3 regions of the Shewanella sp. ISTPL2 genome follow, and region 2 is predicted to be linked to each of the others. Evidence: predicted binding sites of a transcription regulator. Region 2 holds the regulator's gene; each other region holds the start of a gene.
What was found. Region 2 encodes sigma-54, which starts transcription at its own class of promoters, with help from an activator protein. Its sites were predicted from a motif close to GTTGGCACGNNNNTNGNNT; they were not measured.
Positions count from the first base shown of each region.

Region 1: a site for sigma-54 is predicted at 4,212-4,230, ahead of norV (anaerobic nitric oxide reductase flavorubredoxin). Genes of this name have one in related genera too.
Region 3: a site for sigma-54 is predicted at 5,557-5,575, ahead of HUB64_RS12385 (DUF1328 family protein). Genes of this name have one in related genera too.

Region 1 is NZ_JAAPAV010000001.1:3,542,767-3,553,411, reverse strand. Features, by position in the region: gene gbpA (N-acetylglucosamine-binding protein GbpA) at 1-1,224, opposite strand, end outside; cyclic di-GMP riboswitch class I at 1,348-1,447, opposite strand; gene HUB64_RS15505 (TMEM165/GDT1 family protein) at 1,858-2,412, shown strand; gene norR (nitric oxide reductase transcriptional regulator NorR) at 2,463-4,070, opposite strand; gene norV (anaerobic nitric oxide reductase flavorubredoxin) at 4,298-5,827, shown strand; gene norW (NADH:flavorubredoxin reductase NorW) at 5,820-6,986, shown strand; gene katB (catalase KatB) at 7,102-8,577, opposite strand; gene HUB64_RS15480 (YgjV family protein) at 8,902-9,144, opposite strand; gene HUB64_RS15475 (PaaI family thioesterase) at 9,227-9,664, opposite strand; gene HUB64_RS15470 (hypothetical protein) at 9,770-10,225, opposite strand; gene exeM (extracellular exonuclease ExeM) at 10,336-10,645, opposite strand, start outside.
Region 2 is NZ_JAAPAV010000001.1:3,077,776-3,088,420, forward strand. Features, by position in the region: gene HUB64_RS13390 (OmpA family protein) at 141-830, shown strand; gene HUB64_RS13395 (molybdate ABC transporter substrate-binding protein) at 1,096-1,932, shown strand; gene mgtE (magnesium transporter) at 2,011-3,375, opposite strand; gene HUB64_RS13405 (HPr family phosphocarrier protein) at 3,626-3,901, opposite strand; gene rapZ (RNase adapter RapZ) at 3,888-4,742, opposite strand; gene ptsN (PTS IIA-like nitrogen regulatory protein PtsN) at 4,739-5,182, opposite strand; gene hpf (ribosome hibernation promoting factor) at 5,185-5,472, opposite strand; gene HUB64_RS13425 (RNA polymerase factor sigma-54) at 5,501-6,979, opposite strand; gene lptB (LPS export ABC transporter ATP-binding protein) at 7,087-7,818, opposite strand; gene lptA (lipopolysaccharide transport periplasmic protein LptA) at 7,815-8,369, opposite strand; gene lptC (LPS export ABC transporter periplasmic protein LptC) at 8,356-8,916, opposite strand; gene kdsC (3-deoxy-manno-octulosonate-8-phosphatase KdsC) at 8,913-9,464, opposite strand; gene HUB64_RS13450 (KpsF/GutQ family sugar-phosphate isomerase) at 9,464-10,441, opposite strand.
Region 3 is NZ_JAAPAV010000001.1:2,815,048-2,825,692, reverse strand. Features, by position in the region: gene HUB64_RS12395 (beta-ketoacyl synthase N-terminal-like domain-containing protein) at 1-3,545, shown strand, start outside; gene pfaD (eicosapentaenoate synthase subunit PfaD) at 3,655-5,301, shown strand; gene HUB64_RS12385 (DUF1328 family protein) at 5,657-5,833, shown strand; gene HUB64_RS12380 (hypothetical protein) at 5,858-6,052, shown strand; gene HUB64_RS12375 (diacylglycerol kinase family protein) at 6,197-7,876, shown strand; gene HUB64_RS12370 (hypothetical protein) at 7,927-8,586, opposite strand; gene HUB64_RS12365 (L-dopachrome tautomerase-related protein) at 8,813-9,889, opposite strand; gene HUB64_RS12360 (sigma-54-dependent Fis family transcriptional regulator) at 9,999-10,645, opposite strand, start outside.

The sequences.
Region 1 (10,645 bases), 460 kb from region 2:
GAGATCAAAGTTCTGCTGAATAACATCACCTTGTTTAGGCTCAGCTTTTACCTGCAAATGATAATGCCCAGCTTTAGGCTCAACGACGTCTAACACTAAGCTCGCGCTGGTATTGTTAACAGTTTGGCTCACAAAACCTGACGCGGTGCCATCATGGCTAAACAAATACGCTGACACTAGCATCTCAGCGTTACTGGTTACATCAAAGCTGACCTTCGCCGCACCATCGATAATTTGATAATCGTCGGCAAGTGAAGTGACTTCTAAGCTGTTGCCCGGAGCAGGAGCTAAATCAAATCCTACTTCGACACGCTCAATACCTGAGTTTTTCGCTGTAAAAATGTCGTTTTTGCCATACACAGGCTCAATCACACCCGATGCATTTTTTTGTCCCGCTTTTAACTGGGACTGCTGGGCATTAATCGCGCTCGCTAATAGGAAAGGCCAATTTTGTTTATCACCTTGAGTCGCATCACTAATGGTAATGACTGTTTGCTTAGCCGTTTGCTCACCATTGGCGTCAAACACCCGGGTCATCACTTTATCGCCTGCTTTTAGATCGAGTGACGGATTGATATCCCCCACATCTTGCCATTCACTCGGCACAACAGGACCAGAGCCCAAGTTCACATCGATAGCATTGTAGAAACTATTCGTCGTATCTCCCACTTCCCACACGGCCAAGATCACTTGATAACCACTGCGACCTTCTGGCACGTAGCAGTCATGGGTCACTAACTTAGGCGGCTGTTCCATACCACCATCAACTACGCAAAAGGGTGCTAAGTCAAAGCTCGCTCGACTCAAAGCTTGGTTTGGGTTCCAATCTTGGCGAGTTAAATAGTAACGCCAATTACGGGTGACATGGTTTGCTGTGAACTGCCAACTGAACTTATTCCAGCCCGCTTTAATATCCGTCTTTGCCCAACGGCTCGGACTTTGTTCATCCAAAGGTGAAAAAGCACCATTGCCAGCACTCGCCAATTTGCCATCAGCAGGACCTGATTCAGGAAAACCCGATGGCCCCTCAACACTTTGCGGCTCCCATTGCACCGCACCACAATTGGCATTTTTACCTGTTTTACAGGCATATGAACGCGATTCAGGTGCCACAACATAACCGTGCGCCTGCGCAGAGATACTCACAAACGCATTCGTCGCCATTACTGCCGCGGCCAATAAACTCAATTTAGAAATAGGGGAAAAAACAGTAGGATTTGCCACTTTAATGCACTCCATTGATTGCCTATCATCCTAAACATAATGATAGGCTTAGATATAAAAGTGGTATTTGGGCAAACAACAGCATTAAACAGCAGTCGTTTATCTTTCACAGAAATCGAATTCTGCGGCAACTCCGCTATCTTAGTTCACTAAAAAATCCATTTACAACCTTAGACCGGAAGCTTTGCGTCCTAACTTTTCAATTAGTTTGCCAAATACAGTCGTTATCATTGAGTCACTACGAGTTAACAGTATGTAACCAAGTAGAAATGACTTGGCTAAATTAGCAACAAAAGACAACGTTGTCAAAAAATAATTCATTTATATTCATTAAGTTACAGAATGTGAATCGGTATTTTTCTGACACCTGTCAAACATTTATCAGCACCTACTGTTATAAACTCGTGCTTGAAACTAAATCTTACCTAGGTATAATGCCCACCTCGCTTCGGGGGAGTAGCTAACTGGATTTCGAGCCATCGTCATCTAGGGTGAACATCAACATACTTGGCAACATGCCATGGTGTTCACAGCAAATAATAGATTTGCCCAGCAAGACCTGAGCACAATTACCGCACCTAGGGGTGGACGGTTTATTGTGCTTATGTCATAACCACCCCTAAAGGATCACACTTGGAAGCCCTACTTGCCTCAACCTTTACGGTTGCTATCGCCGAAATTGGTGATAAAACTCAATTGCTTGCACTAATCCTCGCCGCAAGATTTAAAAATAAAACCGCCATTATTTTAGGTATTTTGCTGTCGACATTATTTAACCATTTTGCCGCAGCTTGGATTGGTCAATGGGCCATTAACTGGGTAAGCCCTGATCTTGCACGTTATTTAGTGGCTGCGTCATTCTTTGCGATCGCTCTTTGGGTGTTAATCCCCGATAAAGTCGATGCAGAAGAGAGCCGTTTCTATAAAATGGGCCCCTTTCTCGCCACCTTTATTCTGTTTTTTATCGCCGAAATGGGGGATAAAACGCAAATCGCAACTGTGGTATTAGCCGCAAAATACGATTCATTAACTATGGTGGTTGCTGGCACAACCTTAGGCATGCTGCTTGCTAACGTACCCGTAGTGATCGCAGGCCACTTCAGCGCTGAAAAATTGCCTATGTTGTGGATACATCGTGGCTGCGCCGTATTGTTCGCACTCTTAGGCGTAGCAACACTGTTCTTCTAAGAATCGAGGCAGGGGTTTTGCTGCAGAATAAAATTTCTTCACGCAATATTTTATTCTTTTAAACCTAACCGTTTTGCAAGTCGGTGCAAATTACCTGTATCGATTTGCAATATTCTTGCACACGCAGCCCAATTTTGTTGATTCGCGGCTAAAACTTGACGAATAAGTTGACGCTGATATCTCTCCGTCGCAGCCTTAAGCCCCAGCATAACACTGGAATTATCTTGCGATTGTCCCTCACGACAGGCCGACTCAGACCTAAATGCTAATTCACTGGCTAGCGTTGCGGCATCTGATGGCCTATCTTCGTCGACTGTTCTGTGTGCTTGATTCATCAAAGAATCGAGCTGAAAATGTTTATCACTTAAGCTGATATAAGCCGTTTTTAGCTCGGCTTTCGCCAACACCGCAGCCCTGTGTATCGCATGCTCTAGCTCACGCACATTACCCGGCCATGTATATTGCTCTAATAACTGCTGCGCTGCGGGTGTGATATTGATATGGGTGAGTCCTAACTTCGCTTTACAACGTTCAAGAAAAAAACCTGTCAGCATAACAATATCTTGCCCACGCTCTCTTAATGGTGCTACGTGGATAGGAAATACGCTCAACCTATGGTAAAGATCGAAACGAAAGCGCCCTTCCGTTGCCTCTTGGTGCAAAATTCGATTAGTGGCAGCAATAATCCGAGTATTCACTTTTAGGCTCTTATCACTGCCCACTCGCTGTAATTCACCGTATTGTAAAACCCTCAATAACTTAGCTTGCAGCCCCAAGGGAAGCTCCCCGATTTCATCTAAAAACAAGGTCCCCTTGTCAGCGAGTTCAAACTTGCCTTGCCTATGACTGATTGCCCCCGTAAATGCCCCTTTTACATGCCCAAATAACTCGCTTTCGGCGACGGACTCAGGCAATGCAGCGCAGTTTAAATAGATAAGTGATTTATCGGCTCTGGTCGATTGATTATGTATCGCCGCGGCCACTAACTCCTTACCCACGCCAGTTTCGCCAGTAATTAATACCGATAAATCAGTGCCTGCCACGGCACTTATCTGCTGCTTTAGCGATTGGATCTGTGTGGATTGCCCTATGATCTCCTGCTGACTAGCAGGACGATTGAGCACCTCAGTGCCATTGGAAACTTCAACAACTTGGGATTCTAGCTGTTGCATCAATAACGCAGTATTAAGACTGGCTGCGGCCAGTGCGCTGATCACACGCAACTCGCTATCACTAAAACCATCAAACTGATGAGGGTTGAAACCATCAATGGTGAGCGCCCCTATTAAGCGATCGTTCGCGATTAGTGGTAAACCAATGCAAGCATGTACATGTAAGTTCGCACTATGATGTGGAATTAAACCATCATACGGATCGGGAAGTTCACTGTCGGCCGGGAAACGAACCACATCGCCAGCACGGGCGATAGCCTCTAATCTCGGATGTTCACTAATTTGAAAGCGACGCCCTAACACTTCGGCAAAGAGCCCATCTATCGCCAAGGGGACAAATTGCTGCTCCCGAAATGCCAATAATGCCGCAGCATCACAATTGACACGCCGCCTGACCACTGCCAACAAACGCTCAAATCTGTCTTGCGTCGACACGCCGACAGTTAAATCTAAGGCTAACTGAGTTAAATCAGCATGGGCACTCATAGCACATCCACAGTCAAATAAAGTCATATTGACAACAGTGTAATGTCAATTTGACCAATATCAAACTGTCATTATGACACTACTAAGTGATTTCAAAATATTAAAATACGTTAATACTAATAAAAATCAATACATTAGAATGTTGGCATAGTGAGTGCAATTAGAGATTTAACTAAATAAGCAAGATTTACGTAGCGCATTCATTATTAATTATCACAGGTGTATTTATGACTATTCATGTAAAAAACAATATCCACTGGGTGGGTCAACGCGATTGGGAAGTGCAAGATTTTCATGGTACTGAGTACAAGATAACTAAAGGCACAAGCTACAATAGCTACCTTATCCGTGAAGAAAAAACCGTGTTAATTGATACAGTTGATCATCGGTTTAGCCAGCAATTCTTACAAAATCTTGAAGCTGAAATTAATTTAACCGACATAGACTATATTGTGATGAACCATGCAGAGGAAGACCACTCAGGCGCCCTGACTGCATTAATGGCCAAAATTCCTAACACTCCAATTTACTGCAGTGAAAATGCGGTCGACTCCATTGTAGGACATCACCACCACCCAGAATGGAATTTCATTACCGTAAAGACAGGGGATAGTTTAGCGATAGGCAATGGTAAGCAACTGATATTTATCGAAGCACCTATGTTGCATTGGCCAGATAGCATGATGACATACCTCACCGAAGATGCGGTTTTATTCAGTAACGATGCCTTTGGCCAACACTATTGCGACGAACATTTATTCAATGATGAGGTTGATCAAAATGAATTAATGGAACAATGCCTACGGTACTACTCAAACATTTTAACGCCCTTTAGCAGCCTAGTAACGGCTAAAATTCACGAAGTATTAAGCTTTAATTTACCTGTAGATATGATCGCAACTTCACACGGCATTGTGTGGCGTGATAATCCAGCCCAAATTATTCACCAATATTTAGCTTGGGCCGACGCTTATCAAGAAGACCGCATCACGATTTTCTACGACTCCATGTCCAATAATACTCGCATGATGGCCGACGGTATCGCTCAAGGTATCCATGATGTTGACCCCAATGTAGCGGTAAAAGTGTATAACGTCGCACGTCATGATAAAAACGAAATCCTTGCACAGGCATTTAGGTCAAAAGGTATTTTAGTCGGCTCATCCACCATGAATAATGTGATGATGCCTAAAATTGCCGCCATGCTTGAAGAAATCACGGGCCTGCGTTTTCGCAATAAAAAGGCGGCAGCTTTTGGTAGTTATGGCTGGAATGGCGGCGCAGTCGATAGAATTCACACTCGTTTGATGGATGCTGGTTTTGAAACCTCAGTGGGATTAAAAGTCAAATGGCGTCCCGATCGAGATGCGATGCAAGAATGCCGTCAGCACGGCCAGCGAATCGCGCGAGAATGGGCATTGCGGCCCCTTGATAGCGCTAATAGTCGCTCTATCATTAATCAAGTCATGTCAAAACCTAGCCAAGCCACCACGGCCAGTCAAACAGCTGAAAATACTGCTACTAATAACGTCCCTGTGACAGCACCGATTGCAACAAAAGCGTGCGAATTAAATGATACACAATCAATGATTTGCACCGTTTGCCAATGGATTTACGACCCTGAAAAAGGAGAACCTAATCAAGATGTCATTGCTGGCACACCTTGGACTCAAGTGGCCGAAGACTTCCTCTGTCCCGAATGTGGCCTAGGTAAAAGCGTTTTCGCTGTCATAAAAAATGAGGTGACTAATGTCTAAACCTATCGTCATTATCGGCAGTGGATTCGCGGCATATCAGCTAGTCAAAACACTGCGACGTTTAAACCGCGAACAACCGATTACAGTTATCACAGCCGACTCTGGTGACGAATACCATAAACCAGATTTAAGCCATGTGTTTAGCCTTAAAAAAATGGCGTCAGACCTCATAAAATTGACCGCGACTGAATTTGCACATGAGCAACAAATTGATGTAATAAATCACTGTGAAGTCATAAAAATAGATAAAGTTCGTCAGGTAGTCTGTTGCCATCAAGGACGCGAAATTGCGTACAAAAAATTAGTGCTTGCCACGGGTGCGCGACCCTTTATTCCGCCTATAGAGGGGGATGGCGTCGATATCATCCACACAGTTAACAGCTTAATGGAGTATCAGGCCTGCGAAGCAGACATCCATGGCGCGAGGAGAGTACTGGTTATCGGTGCTGGTTTGGTCGGAGTTGAACTGGCAATGGACTTAGCAACTGCAGGTAAGCAAGTGTTTTTGGTCGATCCACAAGCGAGCTTAATGCCGAATATGCTACCCGAAATGTTAAACCACAAACTGACCGCTGTACTAAAGCAGCATAACGTCACAGTGCAATTGCAAACCCGAGTCAGCCAACTGCAACACCAAGATGGCAGTATCTCTGTGTGCCTAGATAATGACCAGCGGTTTATTTGTGATGCGGTTATCTGTGCAGCGGGACTTCTCCCTAACAGTCAACTTGCCCAGCATGCGGGGCTAGAGGTCAATAAAGGTATCGTCGTTAACGAATGCTTACAAACCAACGATGCCCATATTTATGCGCTAGGTGATTGCGCCCAAATCAACGACCAAAATAGGGCCTATTTGCAACCTGCGTTACTGAGCGCCAATGCACTGGCGAACACATTACTGAACCAACCGACAGCAGTGAATTTTCCCGCCATGCTCATTAAAGTGAAAACGCCACTGTTACCTATGCAACTCAGCGGTATAACAGTGAATGGCGTCCATCGCTGGCAAGTCGATATTGATGCTCAAGGAAGCTGTATTAAAGCATTCGACGTGGATGAAACATTTATAGGATTTATCGTAACCGAGGATAAAATGCAGCAAGCATTTGGATTGTTAAAGCAGCTAAATAGCCCTAACGCGGCACTCATCGCGGCCTAAGAGCACATTAACGAGAATGTTAATATTATTGTCGCTGATAATAAAAACTGAGTAGAGGCTTTCTACTCAGTTTTATCGTTTCTACTATTATTCAAACATTCGCAACAGCAATAGTTTAAAGACCTAATGCCAGTTTAATACGTTGTCCGTAATCCGCATCGGCTTGAGTAAAATGCGCCACCATACGTTGCTGCACATCTAAACTCGCTTGACTTAATGAACCCGAAATTGTTGCCACTAGGCGCGCTTTCTCAGCTTCAGAGAAGATGCGATACAAATTACCCGCTTGGGTATAATCGTCTTGGTTATAACGACTGTAACGCGCCGCTTCACCTTCTAAACGCAATGGTGGTTCGCTAAAGTTTACTGGCTCAACCAAGGCATCAGCAGTGCTGTTCGGGCCATAGTTTGCCGAAGCGTCGCCACCAGTTTGACTGCCATGATAAGGACATTGTGTACCCGCCATCGCACCTGCACGTTGATGGTGATTTGCCTTAGCGGCATGCGGGCAATTCACTGGCAATTGGTTGTAGTTAGCACCAATGCGGTAACGCTGCGCATCGGCGTAGGCAAATAAACGTGCTTGTAACATCTTGTCTGGTGAAGCCCCGACGCCTGGGACCAAATTACTAGGTGCTAATGCCACTTGCTCAACTTCAGCAAAGTAGTTTTGTGGCAGACGATTCAGCTCTAATACACCAATCTCAAGTAATGGATAGTCGCTATGCGGCCAAACCTTAGTTAAATCAAATGGATTGATATGGTAAGTATTGGCATCCGCCTCAGGCATAATCTGCACATTAACCGTCCAACGCGGGAAGTTACCATCAGTAATAGCAACCACCATATCGCGCTGCGATGAATCGGGATCAATCCCTTTTAATTTATCAGCCTGTTCATTGGTTAAGTTGACCACACCTTGCTGCGATTTAAAGTGGAACTTCACCCAGAAACGCTCGCCCTTGGCATTCCACAGCGAGAAAGTGTGTGAACCATAACCGTGCATTTGACGGTAGTTCGCCGGAATACCACGATCCGACATCAAAATGGTCACTTGATGCATGGCTTCTGGGTTCAATGACCAAAAGTCCCACATAGCCTGCGGATCTTTTAAGTTTGTCTTGGGGTTACGCTTTTGCGTATGAATAAAGTCTGGAAACTTAATCCCATCTCGTAAGAAAAAGGTCGGCGTATTATTACCCACGATATCGTGATTACCACGGGCAGTATAAAAACGTAAACCAAAGCCACGTGGATCGCGCTCTGCGTCGGCAGAACCCATTTCTCCACCTACGGTCGAGAAACGAATAAAGGTTTCGGTTTGCTTACCAACACCATTGAAATGGTCAGCAATGGTGTAATCGCTTAAATCTTTAGTCAGCGTAAATGTGCCATAAACCCCAGTACCTTTAGCATGCACGATACGCTCAGGAATACGCTCACGGTTGAAATGGGCTAACTTTTCAATTAAATGCCAATCTTGTAATAGCAGAGGACCACGTTCACCCGCCGACAGTGAGTTTTGATCGTCGGCCACTGGGGCGCCGTTTTGGCTCGTTAAGTACTGGCTTGTTTGATGTTGTTGACTCATGCCCTGCTCCTTAGTCTTGATTGCTGGTTAACCAGGTTTCAATTAAATCGTAAATGGTGGCCATGGTTTATCTCCTTGGCTGGCGACGTGTTGTCGATAGAGCAAGAATAGAGAATTACCGTTTGAGAATAAAGCGATTAAACTAGATTTATATAATCTAAAAAAAAGATTAAAAATGAGTTTAGCAAGACTGTTAATGAATTACACGGACTCACAGCCAATGGTCCGCTCACATCACTTAAGATGCTGTTGAAAAACCAAATAGCTGCTCAGGACAATGGATCGAAGTGCGGTGCGAGAAAGCGGAGTTAAGCTGATACACCATTAACTGCTGGATAAGTCAGCTTCACGATAAAGCTTAACCAAATAATAAGTGTCAATCAGCACGATAAAAAAGTTAACTAAGGCAACAGGATAAGCCCCAATTGCCACACCGTAGGCCACAAATAAAGCCGCACCAATGAGATTCCACCAGCGCAGTTTCTTAATGTTTGACATCATCAGTGATATTGCAACGACCACTGAAGCTAAATAACCAACCCATTCCCAAATTGTAGCGTTATCCATATCCAATCCTTATCTATATATTATTTAAATCAAACGATTGATACGCCAATCACACCACAGGTAATAAGCTGGCTCATTGCATTTAGCGTTTAACGACAGCCGCCGTCATCCGTGAAATACAAGTCAGTTCACCCGCACTGTTGTGGATTAAAATCTCCCATACAGAGCTGCGCTTCCCTAAGTGGATAGGCTTAGCCGTGGCGGTTAATACCCCATTACGGGAAGCCCGTAAGTGGTTAGCGTTAATTTCTTGACCGACACAATAGTACTGCTCAAAATCCACCGCGAAATTTGCCGCATAGCTGGCAACGGTTTCAGCAAGCGCGACATTCGCGCCACCATGCACTATGCCCAAAGGGTTATGCACCGCCGGACTGGCTGGCATAGTGGCCTTCATGTAATCGTCGCCAATCTCACTGATCTCAATTCCTAAAGTCTGCATCAAGGTGCCTTTGCCACCCATACCTGCGTCTAAACGCGCGCAATCCTCTAACGTTACAGCTCTAAACCAAATACTCATTGCAACTTCCTAGTCAATAAAACCAATCAGCAGTTTACTGTGAAGTGGATGAAGTTCAACTAGTTTACTCTTAGCTGCTCACATCAATATCAGCAAAAATAAGGCTCAAACTAACCAAGATTTAGTGGTACTTAGCTGACTAAACCAGACAAGAAATAATCCCCACACCACGACTACACTTGGCATAATTAACGCGTCGGCTCCTAGCACCACAGCCGCTTGCTGAATGCAAAATACATAGGTCATTTGCAACAAAATAGCGATAAGCGAGGCGACCAGCACTTTATAAGCAATTAATTTTCTGAATAACAATAATAAACATCCTAGAACCCCTGAAACCACGGCAAAGCCAAACACAGCATCAACCCAAATTGGCGTCGTTTCATAGAGTGTAATTTGATCTGGGCTCATCTGTGCGAGTGCATCTGGCGTCATAGTCATTTGCATCACAAAAGCCATCAGCCCCATGATATTCCACAACAAACTGAGCGTTGCGACAAAGTAAAACCACAGTGGCGCCTTGATATTCATGGTTTTCAGCGGATTTGAGGTGGTATCCATACTCACTCCTAATAAAAACTGAAAAAAAGAGATAAAAAAGGGATGGTTAACCATCCCTTTGTTTCAGTCTAGCTCACAAATTGCACTTGTGAGTTAACCCCATATACAGGTTAACGGCGACGACGCTGCAAACCAAACAAGGACATCAGTGCTAAACCTAAATAACCTAAAGCACCGCCATCATCTTTAGGCTTTGGCTCAGGTTTTGGCGGCACTACTGGCGCAGGATAACTTAAAGCAACAATCACAGGATCATGATCCGATGCAGAAAAAGCATTTTCAGATTTAACCAGATCACCAGAGAACTTCTTACCGTATTCAAACAGGCTAGATTCCACTGAGTTGATATGCCAATCTTCAATATCCACTAAACGTTTGGCTAAGCTAGCATTGGCTAAAGCATGATCTAAGTTACCTAAC
Region 2 (10,645 bases):
GATTGTCTCCAGCGCAATTGCTTATATACTGCCTGCTTTGTGGCAATCCCTAGGTCATTCGTATTACCTAATGGACGTGATATTTCTTGCCCTTTTGAGCGGTATTCACAGTCATCAATCATATAAAGAGGTTATAAATGATGAAGTGTTTTCAGGCAGTGCAATCTAAACCATCCCTGTTAGCCATAGTGGTATTGACGACCGCGCTAGTTGCATCGGGTTGTACAACAATCAATCCCTATTCAAACGAAGAACAAACCGCTAAAGCGACCAGTGGCGCGTTGATTGGTGCAGTCGCGGGTGCCGCAATTGGGGTGGTATCTTCGAGCAAGAGCGACCGCGGTAAAGGTGCCTTAATTGGTGCTGCATCGGGCGCTGCAGTCGGTGGTGGTATTGGTTATTACATGGATGTGCAAGAGACTAAATTACGCCAACAATTAGCCTCAACGGGCGTGAGTGTGACCCGTAACGGCGATAACATCATTTTGAATATGCCTAATGAAGTGACCTTCGGCGTAGATCAAACCGAGTTAAGCGACGGTGCTAAACGTGTGCTGAATTCAGTGGCGGTTGTGGCCAAGGAATACAGCAAAACGCAGCTCAACATATTAGGTTATACCGACAGCAGTGGTTCAGACTCTTACAATTTACGTCTGTCACAGGTCCGGGCTAGCGAAGTGGGTAATTACTTGATGAATAAAGGCGTTGCCTCTGCCCGTGTAAAATCAAAAGGTATGGGTGAAGCGAGTCCTATTGCATCAAATGCCAATGCAAATGGCCGAGCACAAAACCGCCGCGTTGAGATCGTACTAATACCAACGGGTAAATAGTCTGGTCTAAGTACAAAGTTCTCGCTGAAAAAGTCGCCTGGGGCGACTTTTTTGTTTTCAGTGGTGGGCTAATTGAGTGATTAGCTTGCCGTGCTTCAATTAGACAATTTGTCCTTTGTGAAGCGCACCTTGAGTGACCTGCAGCACAAACATATCACTGCTAATTACCTTGGGATGAGTTCAGCTTGATCCCTTTATCGATTTCACGTTCTGTATGGGAATAAGTCACAAGAATGACTTTTAGTGCCTAAAGGAGAATATGACTATGATAAGCAAAAATGTGTTAGTAGCCTTGAGTTTAAGTCCTGTCATCATGGTGACTGCTGTACAAGGAGTGCCGATGAAAGCCGAAGTGACCACAGGAGCCGCGCCGATAGAACTGCGCGCCGCAGGCAGTTTAAAGGCTGCGATGAGTGATATTATTGCTGCTTATCAAGCACAGTCGCAAATAAGTGTTGTAGCGCAATATGCGCCCTCAGGTTTATTGTTAAAGCGCATTCAAGAGGGCGAGAAAGTCGATATCTTTGCCTCGGCGAATATGAAACATCCACAGGCATTAGTGGATTCGGGTCAGGGCGAAGCGGTGCAAATGTTTGCCCGTAATCAACTCTGCGCTGTTGCTCAAGACACAGTTCAGGTGACGAGTGCGACGTTACTCGATACCTTGTTAGATCCTAAGGTTAAAGTCGGCACCTCAACCCCGAAAGCCGACCCCGCGGGTGATTATGCCTGGGCCGTTTTTGCTAAGGCCGAAGCGGTAAAACCCAATGCGAAAGCCGCGTTAGAGACCAAGGCATTACAACTGACGGGCGGCCCTGAGAGCGTTAAACCGCCTAAAGATCGCAACCCCTATGGCTGGGTGATGGAAAACAAGCAAGCGGATATCTTTTTAACCTATTGCACTAATGCTGTGCTGGCTAAAAAAGAAGTGCCGAGTTTACAAATCATAGACTTACCGCAGGAACTCGCCGTGGGTGCCGACTATGGTTTACTGGTTTTGCAAGGCGCTAATACTGCCGCTAAGCCGTTAGCCGAGTTTATTCTATCGACAAAAGGCCAAGCGATTCTGAGCAGTTATGGTTTTCAACCTCCGGCAAAATAGCCTTCTTTAGTTTTCCAGTGGGATAAAAAACGGCACCTTTGGAGTGCCGTTCTGTGGTTAGCTTAAACTGTTAAAGCGTTAGTTCATCAGGTAGAGCGTCGCTAACCCGAGGAAGGCGAACAGGCCAACCACGTCAGTGACTGTGGTGAGCACCATACCGCCAGCGAGGGCAGGATCGATTTTAAGTCGTTTTAAAATCAATGGAATACTCGCACCTGCAAGCCCAGCTACTGTCATATTGATCAGCATAGCGCTACCAATTAATCCCGCCAGTGCCATATCATCCTTCCATAGCCACACGGCGACAAAGACTAAAATAGACCACATCAAGCCATTGAGAAAACCAATAGATAGCTCTTTACCGATAAGCCAGCGGGCGTTGCTTTGGCCGATATGGCCTAAAGCAATACCACGGATCACGAGGGCTAAGGTCTGATTACCGGCAACACCGCCCATGCTAGGGACAATCGTCATTAGGATGGCGATAGTGGCAAATTGCTCAATAGTGCCTTCAAACATATTGCTGACCGACGATGCGAGCAGGGCGGCGAATAAGTTAATCGTGAGCCAGAGCGAGCGACGTAGGGTACTTTTTAGCACTGGACCAAAGGTATCTTCATCTCCGTCCATCCCCGCCATACCCATCATGGAATGTTCAGCATCTTCGCGGATAACATCGACTACGTCATCGATTGTGATACGCCCGAGTAGCTTACCATCACTGTCGACGACAGGTGCCGATACCCAATCATTGCGTTCGAATTTCTGCGCGACTTCGCTGTCGGACATGCTCACCGGAATACTTTGAATATTGGGATCCATGATATTGCGAATTGTGGTGCTTGGCGCGCAAGTCAGCAGATCTGCCAGCCTAACACCGCCAAGGACTTTGTCCTGTTTGTCGACCACATATAAGGTATCTGTGGTGTCGGGTAGGTTGCCCCTTTGCCGAAGATAGCGCAGCACCACATCGATATTCACATCGGGTCTTAGGGTGACAGTATCTGTGTTCATCAAGCTGCCGGCGGTCTCATCTGGATAAGATAGGGCTTGTTCTACCCTCAGGCGATTTTGCTCCGTCATCGACTGCAACACTTGTTTGTAAACGGCGTCGGGAAGACTTCGCAGAATATAGGCGAGATCGTCGGTGTCCATGCTTGCTGTCGCTTTCGCGACTCGCTCAGGGCTCATGCTGCGGATCAGTGGGTCTTTGAGTTCTTCACTCAACTCATCGAGTATGTCGCCTATTTGTTCCTGATCGATGAGCTGCCACAATACTTGTCTGGCACTTGGCGGTGATGATTCTAAGATCAGCGCGATATCTGAGGCGGCCATTTTTTGCAGCATATTACGCACATGCACGAACATGCCGCTGCTAAGCGCTTGGTTTAACTGGTCAAGACTATGTCCGGTGTGATCGTTTTCTGCATTATCTACGGGCATTTGTCCTCCATTGTGCGGCAAATTGGTTTGAGATCTTAGTGTTGGGCTAGGATTTAGCGGTGACTAAGCGTCAGTCGATGACACAGATTAAGGCGGCTAAGGTAAGGTTAAGGCCAGCGCAATGACCGCTAGTGTAATCGCCTGTGGCTTGTATCGTCGAGCGACAAATGTTTTGCCATGTCTGAATGGCAAGTTTTTTAAACTAGACATGAAGTGAAACTAACGATGAAGTGCTTAGTGTGAAGTGAAACTAACAGGCTTCGTCAAACTTAGCGTCGATTAAGGCACAAATGGCATCGAGAGCCGGCTCTGCATCTGGGCCTTCGGCGATAAGCCTGATGGTTTTACCCATGCCAGTTTCAAGCATCAGCAAGCCAAGCACACTGGCGGCCGATGCTTGTTTATCGCCTTGGATTAAGGTGATGGTCGCATCAAACTCGGAAGCCAGTACCACCAACTTAGTGGCGGCACGGGCATGTAAACCGAGCTTATTACAGATGGTTATCTGACGTTCAAGCTTTGGCATTATTGAGCTCTCGATGACGGGCATAAACTTTATGTTTACCGTTACTAAAGCGTTTGGCCAATTGCTCTGCGACGTAAACGGATCTGTGCTGTCCACCTGTGCAGCCAATGGCCACAGTTAAATAACTGCGATTGTTACGCTCGAGGTGCGGCAGCCAAGTCTCCAGTAAGTTTTCGATTTGCCAGATGAACTTATTAACCAGTGGTTGACGATTTAAGAACTCAGCTACGGGTTCATCTAAGCCAGTCAATGGCCGCAGCGCCAACTCCCAGTGGGGATTGGGCAGGAAGCGCACATCGAACATAAAGTCGGCTTCGGTGGGCATTCCGTGCTTAAAGCCAAAGGACTCGAAGTTGATCACGAGTTCTTTATCGACACTACCAAGGAGAATTTGTCTGACTTGGTCGCTTAAATCATAGATATTCAAATTCGACGTATCTATGTAGTGATCGACCAGTTTTGACATAGGCTCGAGCAGTTTTCCCTCCAGCTTTATCGCTTCTTGCAAAGAGACTCGGCTCTTCGACAAAGGATGCAAACGGCGGGTTTCGCTGTAACGCTTAAGCAGAATTTTATCGCTGGAGTTAAGGAAGAAGCTCGTTAACTCAGTATCTGGAGGTAGGCTAGCGAGTTGTTTTACTAAGACCTTATCCTGCTCAGGCATGTTACGCACGTCGACACTGATGGCGACGAGATCGTTACTGCCTTTGAGTTGCTCAAGCAAACTGCCAATCAATGGCAAAGGAAGGTTATCGACACAATAATAGCCGAGATCTTCGAGTACCCTAAGGGCGACAGATTTGCCTGAGCCTGAGCGGCCCGACACTATGACCAGTTTCATCCAGTGATTACCTGATAGAGTTCCGTTTCATCATGCGTCTTGCGTAATTGCTTTAATATTTGCTTGTCGCTCAGCTTTTCGGCCATGCAAGACAAGGTACTTAAGTGCTGCTGACATTGGTCTGCAGGCACCAGTAGTGCAAATAAAATATCAACAGGTTGCTTATCGATAGCATCAAATGCTATCGGCTCTTCACACTTAATGAGTATGGCAATGGGCTGATCTATATCGGCTAGTCGACCATGTGGAATGGCGATGCCGTTACCTATACCTGTGCTCCCCATCTTTTCGCGCGCCACTAGGCTTTCGAATATCTCTTGAGATGAGAGGGTCGGGTACTGGGCAGCGACTAAGTCGCTGATGAGTTCCAGTACCTTTTTCTTGCTGCCCGGAGTGGCGCAGGTAGTGCACTCCGGCCGCAGTATGGTACAAAGTTCCATTATTAGTGTTTTGTTAACTTCTCTTTGTGTTTAATAACCTGACGGTCAAGCTTGTCAATCAGGGCGTCTATAGCAGCATACATGTCAGCATGCTCTGAAGTAGCAAAAACTTCACCACCTATGAGGTTTATTCTCGCTTCGGCAATCTGTTGCATTTTCTCAACATTGAGCACAACGTGCACATTATTGATCTGTTCGAAATGGCGTTCAAGTTTTGAAAACTTTTCTTCTACATATGCACGTAACGATTCGGTAATTTCGACATGGTGTCCACTTAGGTTTATTTGCATAGAAACGTCCTCCGATATCCACTGTAGGTTATAAACTTTTACGCTGATTAGAAGGTGGAATAAGCATAGCCTCTCGGTACTTCGCAATGGTTCTGCGGGCTACGTTGATCCCTTGTTCTGCCAGAAGTTGTGCCATCTTACTATCGCTTAATGGTTTTTTCTGGTTTTCCGCTGCCACCAGTTTCTTTATAAAGGCTCTGATTGCTGTGGATGAGCACTCACCACCATCGTCAGTACCGACGTGGCTAGAGAAGAAGTATTTTAGTTCAAAAAGTCCCTTAGGGGTATGCATGTATTTTTGAGTTGTGACCCGTGAGATGGTGGACTCATGCATTTCTACCGCTTCGGCAATATCGTTAAGCACCATAGGCTTCATGGCTTCTTCACCATACTCAAAGAAACCTTGCTGATATTGCACTATGCAATTAGCAACTTTAAGCAAAGTATCGTTACGGCTTTCTAAGCTCTTAATAAACCATTTAGCCTCTTGCAGATGGCCGCGAATAAATTGGCTATCGGCTTGGTTTTTAGTGCTGCGCGCCATTGAAGCATAATGTTGATTTACATTGATTTTGGGCATGCAGTCAGGATTTAGCTCAACCACCCAGCGGCCATTTTTCTTCGACACAGACACATCTGGGATAACGTATTCGTCATTATTGGGCGTGATCAACAAACCTGGGCGAGGATTGAGGGTTTGGATGAGTGCTATACCATCCCTTAATTCATCTTCTTTTAATTTAGTCTTACGCATCAATAACCTAAAGTCTCGGGCGGCGATCAGATCTAAATGATCTTTGATCAGCATACGGGCGTTTTCTAGGTTGGGAGTATCAGCGGCGAAATGCGACAGTTGGATCAGCAGGCATTCACTTAAATCGCGGGCGGCAACGCCTATGGGATCAAAATGCTGAATACGCTTGAGTACGGCTTCGACTTCGTCAAGCTCAACTTCAGGATTGCCCATGGCTTCGAGAATTTCTTCAGTGCTTTGGGTGAGATAGCCCTGATCGTCGATGGCATCAATAATGGCGGTGGCAATGGCTAAATCGGTTTCAGAAAACGGCGTGAGGTTTTTTTGCCATTCTAAGTGTTCGTACAAACCTTCACTGGTCTCGCCTTGGAAGGGCATATCGTCTTCACGACTGCCGCCGGGGCCTGAGTTTGGGGAGGCGGTAAACACTTCATCCCATGTGGTGTCCATGGGGAGCTCATCGGGCATGGATTCTTTGGTTAGCGACTCTGCCGTATCTATGGTGGAGCTGTCTTTTTCTGGTGGCAGAGTGCTAGATTCACTGAAATCCGTATCGGATAGCGTTTGGTTTACAGGGGTTTTAGTGGCGTCGAATTGATCCTCTTCCAGCTCGAGAAGGGGATTAGAATCTAATGCTTGCTGGATCTCTTGCTGCAGTTCTAATGACGACAGTTGCAACAGACGTATAGCCTGTTGTAGTTGTGGCGTCATGGTTAACTGTTGACCCAGTTTGAGCTGGAGTGACGCTTTCATGTTACCGCTGATCCCTACGTTATTATTGTTGGATGAGGTCGCTTATTATTATCTTGAGTGAAGCCCAATGGCGGTATAAATTGCCTCCATTGGCTTCGCTCGATTAACTATAGCCTGAATTGTTCACCTAAGTACACAGCCCTAACTTGCTGATTGTCTAAGATCTCTGCTGGAGTTCCTTCGGCAATCAGGTTTCCGTGACTCACAATATAAGCATGTTCACATACATCTAATGTCTCGCGGACATTATGGTCTGTGATCAGTACGCCAAGGCCGCGACTTTTGAGTTGTTCGATAATCTTCTTGATGTCGATAACCGAAATAGGATCGACGCCGGCAAACGGTTCATCGAGCAAAATGAACTTAGGATTAGCGGCTAAAGCCCGCGCAATTTCGACGCGACGACGTTCGCCACCCGACAATGACATGCCTTGGCTGTCACGGATGTGGGTGATATGAAACTCTTCGAGCAGATGTTCTAGTTCTTCTTCTCGTTCTTCGTTTTTAAGTTCTTTACGAGTTTGCAGTACGGCCATGATGTTGTCATGAACAGTTAGCTTACGAAAGATACTGGCTTCTTGCGGTAAGTAACCTATGCCTTTGCGGGCACGCAGATGCATAGGATCTGCGGTTAAATCATCATCGTCGATAAAGATATGTCCCTTATCGCTCTTCACTAGCCCGACAACCATGTAAAAGGTCGTGGTTTTACCTGCACCGTTTGGACCGAGTAGGCCAACGACTTGACCGGTTTTTACCGTCAGACTGACGTCTTTAACCACTTGGCGACTCTTGTAACTTTTCGCCAGATTTTGTGCTCTTAAGGTGATTTGGGTCATTTAGAGTCCTGCTTTTTTACAGGTTTATCCGCCGGAGCGTCTGATTTAGCATCATCTTGATAGTTTTCAGGCTGAATAATAGTGATTACGCGATCGTCACCACTGCCAGTACTCTCGGCCATCAATTTCTGTTGAATCATGTTATAGCGGATTAAATTGCCTGTAACTTGGCTACCTGCTTGATCTAATGACGCCATACCTTTCAGAGTTAAGGTGCGGCTTGCCATATCGTAACGAATTTCTTTCGCGCTAGCCGATGCAGGACGGCCATCGTCTAATATCTGGCTATACGTAGCAGGGTTGCCTGTGGCGACTAAAGTTTTGCTATTTTCACCTTCAGCGGAAAATGCACGCAGTTCATTTGCTTGGATTTTTATTGAGCCTTGGGTAACTTCCACCGGACCAAAGAAGATAATCTGGTTGTTTTTGATATCCGCAGTTTGGCTCACAGCTTTAATTTTGACTTCTTGCTTTAAGTCGCCCACTTTCGCGAAAGCACTCATGCTCATAATTAGCATTAGGCTGGCAAGTAATACGTTATTTTGCTTCATATGTTCCTACTACCTGACTGGTCAATTGCACTTCTTGCGCGTTGAGGTCGGCATAAAGGCCTTGGCCTTGAATATTAAAATCTTTCCCTGTGACGTAAATGGTACGGTCAGAGGTCATTATCATAGTGTTGAGATCGAGTTCCAGATAACTGGTGGACAAGGTCTGAATCGGTTCTTCTGGGCTAATGGCATCGATAATAACATTATTTTCTAATACAACCTTGCCAGTTTCCTTGTTTAGCTTGCCCTGATCTGCCCTGAGCTGCCATTGTGCTTTACCTTGGTCTGGATAAACAAGATAAACAGGTTGAGTAAAGAAAGTTTGATTCGTTGAATCATAATGTTCCATGTGTTTCGCCGTCACACGGCTATTCACTAGTCCTTGCTCATTGAACTCAACACTGCGCAGATCTTCAACGATGAAATCTGGGGTATTTTGATCTTTTACTCTGTTATCGGAATCACCGCTGTGTTTGTTCTGGACCTGCCAGTAAAGCGCTAGTGCGGTTCCAAAAAAAGCGATAATCGCGAGTGTCACACGACTCATATACTCATTCCATGGGCCGAAGTGAATTTATTTTGACTTAGGAGTAACAGATCTGTGAGTTCACGCAGTGCACCGTGGCCACCATTGAGCGTAGTCACAAAATGGGCGTGTTGGCGTACATAGGGGTGGCCGTCAGCAACACTGACCGCTAAACCGACGACATTCATCACGGGGAGATCGACAATATCATCACCGATATAAGCCACTTCTTCTGGGGTGACACCATAAAGTGCGAGCAATGCTTCATAGGGCTCGAACTTATTGTCTACGCCTTGGTAAATATGGGTAACACCAAGGGCTGTCATACGGTTTTCAACGATTTTGGATTGACGTCCTGTGATCACGGCGAGGTTGAAACCGCTGGTGAGGAGTGATCGCACGCCATAGCCGTCGCGGGTATGGAAGGCTTTGAGCTCTTCGCCGCTATTACTCAAGTAAATACGGCCGTCGGAAAACACCCCATCGACATCACAGATTAACAGTTTAATCTTTTGCGCCCGTTGCCACACATCATCACTGATTGGGCCGTAAAATCCTTGCTGTGGCATTAAATGACTCCTGCTTTTACCATATCGAGCATGTTAAGAGCGCCAATAGGATGGCGATCTTTATCGATAACAATTAATCCGTTGATATTTTTTGAGTCCATCACTTGCAGTGCTTGGGCGGCCAACACATTATCTGTGATCGTGACGCAGTTACGGGTCATCACATCGGCAATGGGCGTCGTGCGTAAATTCACTTCGGCATCGATAACGCGGCGTAAATCACCATCGGTGAAGATACCAACCAGCTTGCGCTGATCATCGATAATCGCCGTCATGCCTAGGCCTTTCTTGGAGATTTCGTACAGGGCTTCTGTGATGCAAATATCGTGGTTGACGAGCGGTAAGTCATCACCACAGTGCATCACATCGCAGACTTTTAACAGCAACTTACGTCCTAAAGCTCCGCCAGGATGGGACATAGCAAAATCATCACGGGTAAAGCCTTTTGCTTGCAGCAGCGCAATGGCGATGGCATCGCCCATCACTAAGGTCGCTGTGGTACTTGAGGTGGGTGCTAGTCCAAGTGGGCAAGCCTCTTCTGGGACTTCAATACATAAATGCACTTTAGATAATCGCGCCATATTCGATTCGGGTTTACCTGTTACCGCGATAACGGGCACGCCCATACGTTGGATGACCGGCATTAAGGTGAGGATTTCGCTCGACTCACCGGAATTTGAAATCGCTAAAATCACATCGTTATCGGCCAATACACCCAGATCGCCGTGGCTGGCTTCACCCGGATGCACAAAAAATGCGGGCGTTCCTGTGCTGGCGAGGGTGGCTGAAATCTTATTGCCGATATGGCCCGATTTGCCCATTCCCATGACAATCACTTTGCCTGTGCAGTTGAGGATCAACTCGCAAGCTTCTGCAAATTCAGCCGAATCAACATATTGATAAAGATTGTCTAGGGCTGACTTTTCAATGTCGATAACTTTACAACCCCATTGGCGCAGTTGTGATTTGTCTACCATGTCTATCTCTCTTTTTGCATTGTCTTTGTCGCCCCATTGATGGGATTGGAATAGCACAATTTGGTACGCGATAAAGATGATATGTAATAGGCTTTCTGCCAAGTATTAGTTTGTTTTCAGACAATTTAGCTTATGTCTTACTGTGGTTTATTACCGAAAACAGCAAAACAATTGCGGCAGGCTAGAGCGATTGATCCGACTCGT
Region 3 (10,645 bases), 260 kb from region 2:
ACAGTTATGGTCACATCAGCGGCCAAGTATTTGGCGCGATTTGTGACAAACAGGGTAATAGCAACACAGCGCGCATTTGCGATGACCTGCTAACTCAAGCCAAGGTGAATAGCAGCCAGATTAGCTTGATTGAAACCAGTATTGCGGTTGAGCAACTTGCCGATTCAGAGCTAGTACTCAATACCCTGTTGCCGAGTGTGAACCAGCGCAGCCAAGCCGCTGATGCCCTAGGCCACAACTTTGCCGCCGCAGGAATGGCGAGTATTTTGAGCGCGCTGTTGCAGCTTAAAAATCACGGACAACTTAAAAACCAAGCGCAACTTAACAAGCATTCTTCTCAAGCTCAGCAGCACGCGCTCGTAGCGACGTTTAGCCAAGGTAAATGCTCGCAGTTACTGCTCAGCCAAAGTGCCAAGCAAGCATACAGTTTGCAGCAAAGGCTTGAACAAGACTTAACGCTTTCAGAGCAAAAACACTTAATAAAACAAGTAACGCTCGGTGGCCGCGATATCTATCAGCATATCCTAGATACGCCGCTCGCAGGCCTTGATGCTATACAACAAAAAGCCCAAGCCATGACAGCACTGCCAACGCGCAGCCAACGCAAAAATTTGGCCCAAATAGCGAGCAAAGACACGAGTCGCTTTGCAACAAGCAGCCCAACCACGGCTCAACAAAAAGAGACATTAAGCAGCATGCCAATGAATGCCCTAAGCACGCCCAATAACAACGCCACTCAAGCAGAGCTAAAAGACGCGGCATTTTTAAGCAATCAGCAACTCGCCCGTGAAGCCCATTTAGCCTTTTTACAAAGCCGTGCTGAAGGCTTGAAACTGGCCGATGCCTTGATGAAAGCCCAACTTAAGGGCGAACTGACATCAATTGGCCAAGCTGCGCCAGTACAACAGCAAGCCATTGTTCAGGCATCTGCGACAGCGGTTCTTCCACATCCTGTGCTTTATCCCAATCATGCAAAAGTGCCTGAGTACATGCCGCCAACACCGATAAGCAAGCCTTGCATTTGGGATTATGCGGATTTAGTCGAGTACGCCGAAGGTGATATTGCTAACGTCTTTGGCCCAGATTACGCCATTATCGACAGCTATCCGCGCCGTGTACGCCTGCCAACCACGGACTATTTACTGGTATCTCGGGTAACGAAATTAAACGCCCAGATGAACCAATATCAGCCTTGCACTATGACCACGGAATACGACATTCCTGTGGACGCGCCGTATTTGGTCGATGGCCAAATCCCTTGGGCCGTGGCGGTCGAATCGGGTCAATGCGACTTGATGCTGATCAGCTACTTAGGTATCGATTTTGAAAATAAAGGCGAGCGCGTTTATCGCCTGCTCGATTGCACCCTGACCTTCCTTGGCGACTTACCGCGCGGTGGCGACACCCTGCGCTACGACATTTCCATCAACAACTTTGCCCGCAATGGCGATACCTTGTTGTTCTTCTTCTCCTACGAATGTTTTGTGGGCGATAAGCTGATCCTGAAAATGGATGGCGGCTGCGCCGGCTTCTTCACCGACAAAGAACTGGCCGACGGCAAAGGTGTTATTCACACCGAAGCTGAAATCAAAGCGCGCAACCTCGCCTTGAATAATCCGAATAAACAGCGCTTTAATCCGCTGCTTGATTGCGCGCAAAGCCAATTTGATTACAGCCAAATCCATAAACTGCTCGGCGCCGATATCGGTGGCTGTTTTGGCGGCGCCCATGCGGCGCATCAAGCCCAATATGGTTTGCAGCCCTCTTTATGTTTTGCATCCGAAAAATTCCTGATGATTGAACAAGTCAGCAATCTTGAGGTGCATGGCGGCGCGTGGGGCTTAGGCTCAGTTCAAGGCCATAAGCAGCTCGAAGCTGATCATTGGTATTTCCCGTGTCATTTCAAGGGCGACCAAGTGATGGCGGGATCGTTAATGGCCGAAGGCTGTGGTCAATTACTGCAATTCTTTATGCTGCATATTGGGATGCACCTCGGTGTAAAAGACGGGCGTTTCCAACCGCTAGAAAACGCGTCACAAAAAGTGCGCTGTCGCGGTCAAGTTTTGCCGCAATCTGGCCTGCTCACCTATCGCATGGAAATCACCGAAATCGGTATGAGCCCGCGCCCGTATGCTAAGGCGAATATCGATATTTTGCTCAATGGCAAAGTGGTCGTGGATTTCCAAAACCTTGGAGTGATGATCAAAGAAGAAGCCGAATGCACCCGCTACCTCGCGGATAATGATGCCAGCACAGCTGACAATACTGCCAAAAATGCTGCTTCGGCTGCGCCGTTGATGGCCCAGCTGCCAGATTTAACTGCGCCAACCAACAAAGGCGTAGTGCCGCTAAAGCATGTACCTGCGCCGATTGCGCCTGCGGATTCAAAGTATGCTAACCGCGTGCCCGATACCCTACCGTTCACGCCGTACCACATGTTCGAATTTGCCACTGGCGACATCGAAAACTGCTTCGGCCCCGATTTCAGTATCTATCGCGGCCTAATTCCACCGCGCACGCCTTGCGGTGATTTGCAGCTCACAACTCGCGTCATTGCGATTGACGGCAAACGCGGCGAGCTGAAAAAGCCCTCTTCGTGTATCGCTGAATACGAAGTGCCAGCAAACGCTTGGTATTATGATAAAAACAGCCATCACGCCGTTATGCCCTATTCTGTGCTGATGGAAATATCACTGCAGCCAAACGGCTTTATCTCGGGCTATATGGGCACTACCTTGGGCTTCCCCGGCCAAGAGCTGTTTTTCCGTAACTTAGACGGCAACGGTAAGCTACTGCGCCATGTGGATTTACGTGGCAAAACCATAGTGAACGACTCACGTTTGTTATCGACTGTGATTGCTGGCAGCAACATCATTCAGAATTTCAGTTTTGAATTAAGCTGCGATGGCGAGCCTTTCTACCAAGGTAAAGCGGTATTTGGTTACTTCAAGGGCGATGCGCTGAAAAACCAGTTAGGCATAGACAACGGCAAGACCACTCAGCCTTGGCATGTGCAAAATGGCATAGCAGCCGATAGCCAAATCAATCTGTTAGATAAACAACATCGCAGCTTTAACGCACCAAAAGGTCAACCACATTACCGTTTAGCGGGCGGTCAACTTAACTTTATCGACAAGGCTGAAATCGTGAAAGCCGGCGGTAAGGCGGGCCTTGGCTATTTATACGCCGAGCGCACGATTGACCCGAGTGATTGGTTCTTCCAATTCCATTTCCATCAAGATCCTGTGATGCCAGGCTCCTTAGGGGTTGAAGCCATTATCGAGCTGATGCAAACCTATGCGATTGACCAAGACCTTGGCGCGGGCTTTAACAATCCTAAATTTGGGCAGATTTTATCGGATATCAAATGGAAATATCGCGGCCAAATTAACCCATTAAACAAGCAGATGTCACTGGATGTGCACATTACCAGCGTGACAGACGACAATGGCAAACGCATCATTATGGGCGATGCCAACTTGAGTAAAGATGGCCTGCGAATTTATGAAGTCAAAGATATCGCCATCTGTATTGAAGAAGCCTAGCGAGTTTACGCTGTTAGAAAGACGCTAATCTCGAATAACGAATAACGAATAGTTGCGCCGCCTTGGCTATCCACATCACCAAGGCGGCACAAATAACATGAGAACACCTATGACTAGCCATACTCTAGATCAATTCAATAGCAATAACGAAAAACTCAGCCCTTGGCCGTGGCAAGTCAACGATGCCGCGCTGAGCTTTGATATCGACGCATTAGGCAAAAAACTCAAAGATTTAAGCCAAGCCTGTTACTTAGTGAATCACAGTGAAAAAGGCTTAGGCATAGCGCAAACAGCCGAAGTCACCACAAGCGACAGCCAAGCGCCACTAGGCTCACACCCCGTCAGCGCCTTTGCGCCCGCCCTTGGCACCCAAAGTTTAGGCGACAGTAATTTTCGCCGCGTACACGGGGTTAAATACGCTTACTACGCTGGCGCTATGGCTAACGGTATTGCCTCAGAAGAACTGGTTATCGCGCTGGGCCAAGCGGGCATTTTGTGTTCGTTTGGCGCGGCGGGGTTAATCCCATCGCGCGTTGAAGCGGCCATTACTCGCATTCAAGCGGCGCTACCCAATGGTCCTTACGCCTTTAATTTAATTCACAGCCCAAGCGAGCCCGCATTAGAGCGCGGCAGTGTTGAGTTGTTCTTAAAACATAAAGTGCGCACGGTCGAAGCCTCGGCATTTTTAGGGTTAACGCCGCAAATCGTCTATTACCGCGCGGCGGGTTTGAGCCGCGACGAACATGGCGAGATAGTCATTGGCAACAAAGTCATAGCCAAAATCAGCCGCACCGAAGTCGCGACTAAGTTTATGGAGCCGGCGCCGGCCAAAATCCTCCAGCAATTAGTGAGTGACGGCCTTATCAGCCAAGACCAAATGGCGATGGCATTACTGGTGCCCATGGCAGACGACATCACAGCCGAAGCCGACTCCGGCGGCCATACCGACAATCGTCCACTCGTCACGCTATTGCCGACGATTTTGGCGCTTAAAGATGAAATCCAAGCTAAGTATCAATATAAAACGCCCATCCGCGTGGGTGCTGGCGGCGGCGTCGGCACACCCGATGCAGCATTAGCCACCTTCAACATGGGTGCGGCATTCATCGTCACAGGTTCTATCAACCAAGCTTGCGTCGAAGCGGGCGCCAGCGAACACACCCGTAAGTTACTCGCCACCACAGAAATGGCCGATGTGACTATGGCGCCTGCCGCCGATATGTTCGAAATGGGCGTGAAATTACAAGTGGTTAAGCGCGGTACTTTGTTCCCGATGCGCGCCAATAAGCTTTATGAGATCTACACCCGTTACGATTCGATTGATGCCATCCCTGCGGACGAGCGTAAAAAGCTCGAAGAGCAAGTGTTCCGCTCATCACTCGATGATATTTGGGCGGGCACTGTCGCCCACTTTAACGAGCGCGATCCTAAACAAATCGAGCGTGCACTGGATAACCCCAAACGTAAGATGGCGCTGATTTTCCGCTGGTATTTGGGTCTGTCTAGCCGCTGGTCAAACACAGGTGAAATCGGCCGCGAAATGGATTACCAAATCTGGGCTGGCCCAGCACTGGGTGCATTTAACGCTTGGGCAAAAGGCAGTTATTTAGATGACTATAAGGCCCGTAATGCGGTGGATTTAGCCAAACATTTAATGGTGGGCGCAGCATATCAATCCCGCATTAACCTGCTGTTATCCCAAGGCGCGACCATTCCAGTTAGCCTGCAACGCTGGAAACCATTAAATCGTTTTTAAACGTATTTAGCTCCTATCATCTTGTATTATAAGATCATAATATCTTCAAGCCGACACAAACTCACAGTGTCGGCTTTTATTTATCTTTACTTATGAACGACATCAGCTCACAGTCTTTGATTCAACGTATTAGGCTGAAACTCTTACCGAAGCTTAGGTAAAAATTGCCTACCCCTCTTTTAATTCACTCACACCATTTTAAATAAAATGATTTAAATTATATTTAAAATCAATTAACTACTTAAAATTTTTAAAGTTGGCATTAAGATCGCAATCAAGTAAGAGCCATTAGCCGTTACCTTACAAGTGACACAAACGGTCATGCGAAGGATTAATACAAGGGCAGGAGGTTATTATGCTAGGTTGGACATTAGTATTTCTAGTTGTTGCCGTGATTGCCGGGTTGTTAGGATTTGCTGGGATTGCTGGCGCAGCGGCGGGAATAGCGAAAATCATTTTCTTCATATTTATTGTGTTATTAGTGATTTCTCTGCTGATCAATGCCCTTAAGGGCAAATCACCGCGACTATAATTTTTTTTAGAAAAGGAGATAGATATGAAACCATTTACCCTGATGACAAGTGCAGCATTCGCATTATTACTCGCCCTAGGTTTAACGGCCTGTAGTGATAACAAAGCCGAAGACGCGGGCGAAAAAATCGATGAAGTAATGACTGATACAGGTAATGCCATCGAAGATGCCTGTGAAGAAGTCAAAGAAGGTGTTAAAGCTAAAGATACTAAGTGCTAAACAAACCTCACTTTAGGGTGGCAATAGACTCGTCTACTGCCACCCTTTTGGTTTAGACTCGCTCATTTCTGCATCTCTCATCTCGACATCTATCCATTCAAGTGCAACGATTTTAACCAAGAACAATGGCATTGGAGGACTTGCATGCTAACGAAGATCCACATCAAATATTTGTACACTGCAGGTGCAGTATTGTTAGCCTATTTTGCAGTAACAGACACTTCTCCCCTGCTCACTTTCATTTGTGCATGGACAAGTCTGTCACTGTTTTTAGTCGGTTCAGCCTATTGGTTTAATCTCGCCAGTATTTTTAGAAAACGCCAAGATGGCACTATTCCTTGGTATATTCGTTGGGGTTTTATTCCCTTTTTATTAGGCAGTCGACTCTATAACCACTGGGCCAGAAAATACGATTCAGTACCACCCATGCAGAGGATTGATGAACATCTGTATCTCGGCTGTAGACTCTTTTCCGCAGATCTGGAAACGATTAAAGCCAATAAGATCACTGCCATTCTGGATGTCACCGCTGAATTTGATGGCTTAGATTGGTCGCAATTTGAAGATCATATCGAGTATTTAAATATTCCCATCCTCGACCATAGCGTACCGACCAGTGCCCAACTCAATCAAGCCGTTAACTGGCTGCACCGCCAAGTGCGCGCCAATAAACAGGTACTCATCCACTGTGCAATGGGTCGTGGCCGCTCAGTGCTGGTACTCGCCGCTTATTTGGTTTGTAAAGATAAACAACAGCACTTCGCCGAAGTACTGCAACAGATAAAGCAAATCCGCAAAACCGCTGGCTTAAACAAATGGCAATTACGCGCGCTCGATCGCATGCTTAGTCAAGGGAAAATTAACATCCACAAAGTGGCGTGGATTATCGCCAACCCAGTTTCTGGTGGCGGGAAATGGCAAGAATACAGCGAGCAAATCCAAGATGAACTCAAAGCCTATTTTGACCTGACTTTAAAACTCACAACAGCAGACGAAACCGCAAATGTCTTCGCCGAGCAAGCCCGTAATGCAGGCGCTGATATCATTATCGCCTGTGGTGGCGATGGTACTGTGACTGAAGTGGCCTCTCAAATCGTTGATACGGATATAGTCTTAGGCATCATTCCTCTTGGCACAACTAATGCCCTCAGCCATGCCCTCTTTGGTTTAGGCAGTAAGCTTATTCCTATCTCTCAGGCGCTGGATAATATTATTCAAGGGCATTGCCAAGCCATTGATACCGCGCGTTGTAATGAGGAGTTAGTGTTGTTGCTTGTAGGCATAGGGTTTGAGCAACAAATGATTGAATCCGCAAACCGTGAGCGTAAAAATGCTCTCGGCCAGTTTGCCTACCTCGATGGCTTATGGCGCGCAGTGAATGCCGATATCACTTTAACCATCCAACTCAGCTTAGATGATGCAAAACCCACAACATTAACGACCCATAGCCTAATCGTTGCCAATGCCGCACCGTTTACCAGCGTGTTGGCGCAGGGCGATGGCGAACCAAACATGACCGACGGTTTGCTCGACATTACTTGGTTGGATGCTGGCGATGAACCCAAAGAGCAGTTGCTTAGCCTCGCTGAATTAGCGATTGCGGGATGGGTAAAAGAAGGCAATAAGAATGTGCGAGATCAACAAGCGAGTGCAAGTAAAGTCCATCATGCCCATGCTAAAAAGGTCACTATCAGCAGCCAGCCTAAGTGTAAATATGTGATTGATGGTGAAGTATTTGAGCCAGCGGATCTCACTATTGAAGTCCAGCCAGCATCTCTTAAAGTGTTTGTTCCTTATCAGGAAACCACAGAGCAAGATGAGTGATCGTTGTGGAGGACATCCAGCCTAACTTTTTAGGCAGGATGACTGAGAATTTATAGAACGAACAAAAAATATAAAATATTCAACAAAATAAATATAACCAGCAGAACCAGTACCCGCATGAAATTAAATTCACTACCTTTGGGAAGTGATTTTTGAGTGGTGTTACTAAAATCCTGAAATTTACAGTCTATTGCCTGCGCACATTGCTGTAGAACTTGTTGTAATTCCTTTCTATCAGTACTGTCACCCAATATCAATTGAGCACCGTTGGGCTGATGCAATTCTAAATAAGCCAGATAATGTTGGACAGTATCTTCCGCTTGGCGATTGCGGCTGATCTGATGCCAGCGGGTGATTTGCAGCTGATAAAGTTGCACTGCTTTGATGTCCGAAAAAGCATAGGAACGCCACCGCCACAATCCCATATACCTCCCATTGAATAAACCTTTACCGAGCCACAATTGCTGTTGCTCGGCATCTAACCAACACTGTTGCTGAACAAACGCAGTCGGTAACACGGGTAACAATAGAAACAGTGTTACCCAGCCGAGAACGAGCTGTAGTATCGGATCGGGTTGTAAATAGGTTGCTCTGGCGCAGAGTAAACCAAGCAGTAATAACCCAGCAGCAAACAGCCATAATAGAGGTCGGTACTGAGTACTCAGAGTTTGAATATAAAATGCATTTTTAGAAGGTTGATTGAGTTTCACTGAACTTGTTCCTTGTTCCTTGTTCCTTGTTCCAAAATTATCTCACCATTCAATATTGACCTGTGCCAGTCACAATAAGAGGCATTGATAGTTTGCACAATCAACACCTAACTCATTTCTAGACGCTTTCGAGTTAAACCAAAGACTCACATCAACGTAAATAAACAGTTGCGATATAACTCATACTGCAAATATAAGCTGCAACTTTGCAGTTGCAGCTAAGGTGTTATTGACCCGCAGCAGTATCCTCACCGGTCCAGAGTCGCATAATACGATAAGGCGGTTTGGCTGTTTCGGCTTTTCCATTAAAGGCTTTTGCTTTATGCAATTGGTTCACTGAAATATATAACCAGCCTGTTTCACCAAATTGCACACTATCAGGAAAATCCAGTAGTGGAGAACTGACCGCTGTTGTTAGTGTGCCTTTGTTATCTAGCATGGAAATGGCATTGTGGTTCAAATTGGTAAAGTAATGATTACCTTGTTTGGACGTTGCAGCGCCATCTGATACAGGCTTGGCTCCGACTAATTTTACCGTGGCGATAATTTTATCATTATTGCCTGTTTGTAAAGCTGCAGTCGATAACTGATACCAGTGAGTACCATTCATTGCACCATAATAGAGTGTACTTCCATCGGCAGATAAACTGATTGGATTGACCGCTACACTAGCGACTTTGCCATTAAACAATGTTGTTTTGTTATCTATGTTCATTACTGCATCCGCTTCGGCCTGCAGCGAGCTATGACCTGAAAAACGTATTGTATGGCCATCGTCGATACGCACCGCTAAGAGGCCAGGGTTGGCGATATCGGCTAAATAAATCCAGCCTTTTTGAGAGTCGACAACCAGATCCTGCATAAAGCTGCCTTTAGGCGCGAGAGCTTGTGGTAGGACGATTTGTTTATATAGACTGCCGTCCTTAATGTTGAATCCCCAAATCCTTGTCTGGCCTAATTCTAACCCCATATCTGCGGTCCAGAGGTGTCCAGCCTTGTCCTGAGCAATACCTAATAAGGTATCAAATTGAGCAGTATTGGCTGTCGATGTTTTTTGCAAATCCATTGAAGGCCAAGCTTTATAAGCGTTGGTCTCACGATTAACTTCAATCAATTGCAAACCTGATGGTGTATCAAATGGATGTACTGTGGCAAAAATCCGACCTTGTGCAGTGACGCTGACATTGCCAGGTCGTATTGGCAATTCAGCGACTGTTTCAAGACTTCCTACTGCTGGGGTGGCGTTCACAAAACTACTGGCTGTCAAAGAAAGCCATAATGCTGTTGTTAATAAATGTTTCATATTCTATCTCCGCTTTTTCTGTTTAAGGGCTGTAGAATAGGAGTTATTATTTACAAAAAAAAGAGTATAAAGTTTAGCTCTGTTTCAATATTAATTTGATAATTAATGTTTATTCAGCAGTCGTTTCACCGGTCTCGACTTGCTGCTCGTACTTGCTGAGCTTGTTGTAGAGGGTTTTAACGCTGATCCCCAGTTGTTCGGCGGTATCCGTTTTATTACCTTGAGTGGTTTCTAGTGCTTGATAAATAGCGATTCTCTCTAAATCATCTAAGCGCATGCCTTGGGGGATAACAACTTGCTCACCACCACATAAACCCACTTCATTCGTCTGAGGTAGCTGTAAATGGCTGGGTAAAATATCCTGATCGGCCAGAATATAGGCTCGCTCAATTGCATGTTTTAATTCGCGCACATTACCAGACCAAGGGTACTTAGCAATCATCTGAATACAGTCTTCAGCTAAGCTCTTATTCTGCTTTTCGGCCACGTTACGATAGGCAAGAAAATGCTGCGCAAGCCCAATAATATCTTCGCCACGTTCCCGTAAGGGCGGAACGCGAATGGGAAACTGAGCCAAACGAAAGTACAAATCTTCTCGAAATAGCCCTGCCTCTATCGCCACTATGGGATCACGGTTAGTCGCTGCCACAATACGTACGTTTGCACGTTGCACTTTGTCACCACCCACAGGACGATACTCGCTATTTTCCAACACTCTGAGTAACTTCACTTGATGATCAATCGGCATTTCGGTGA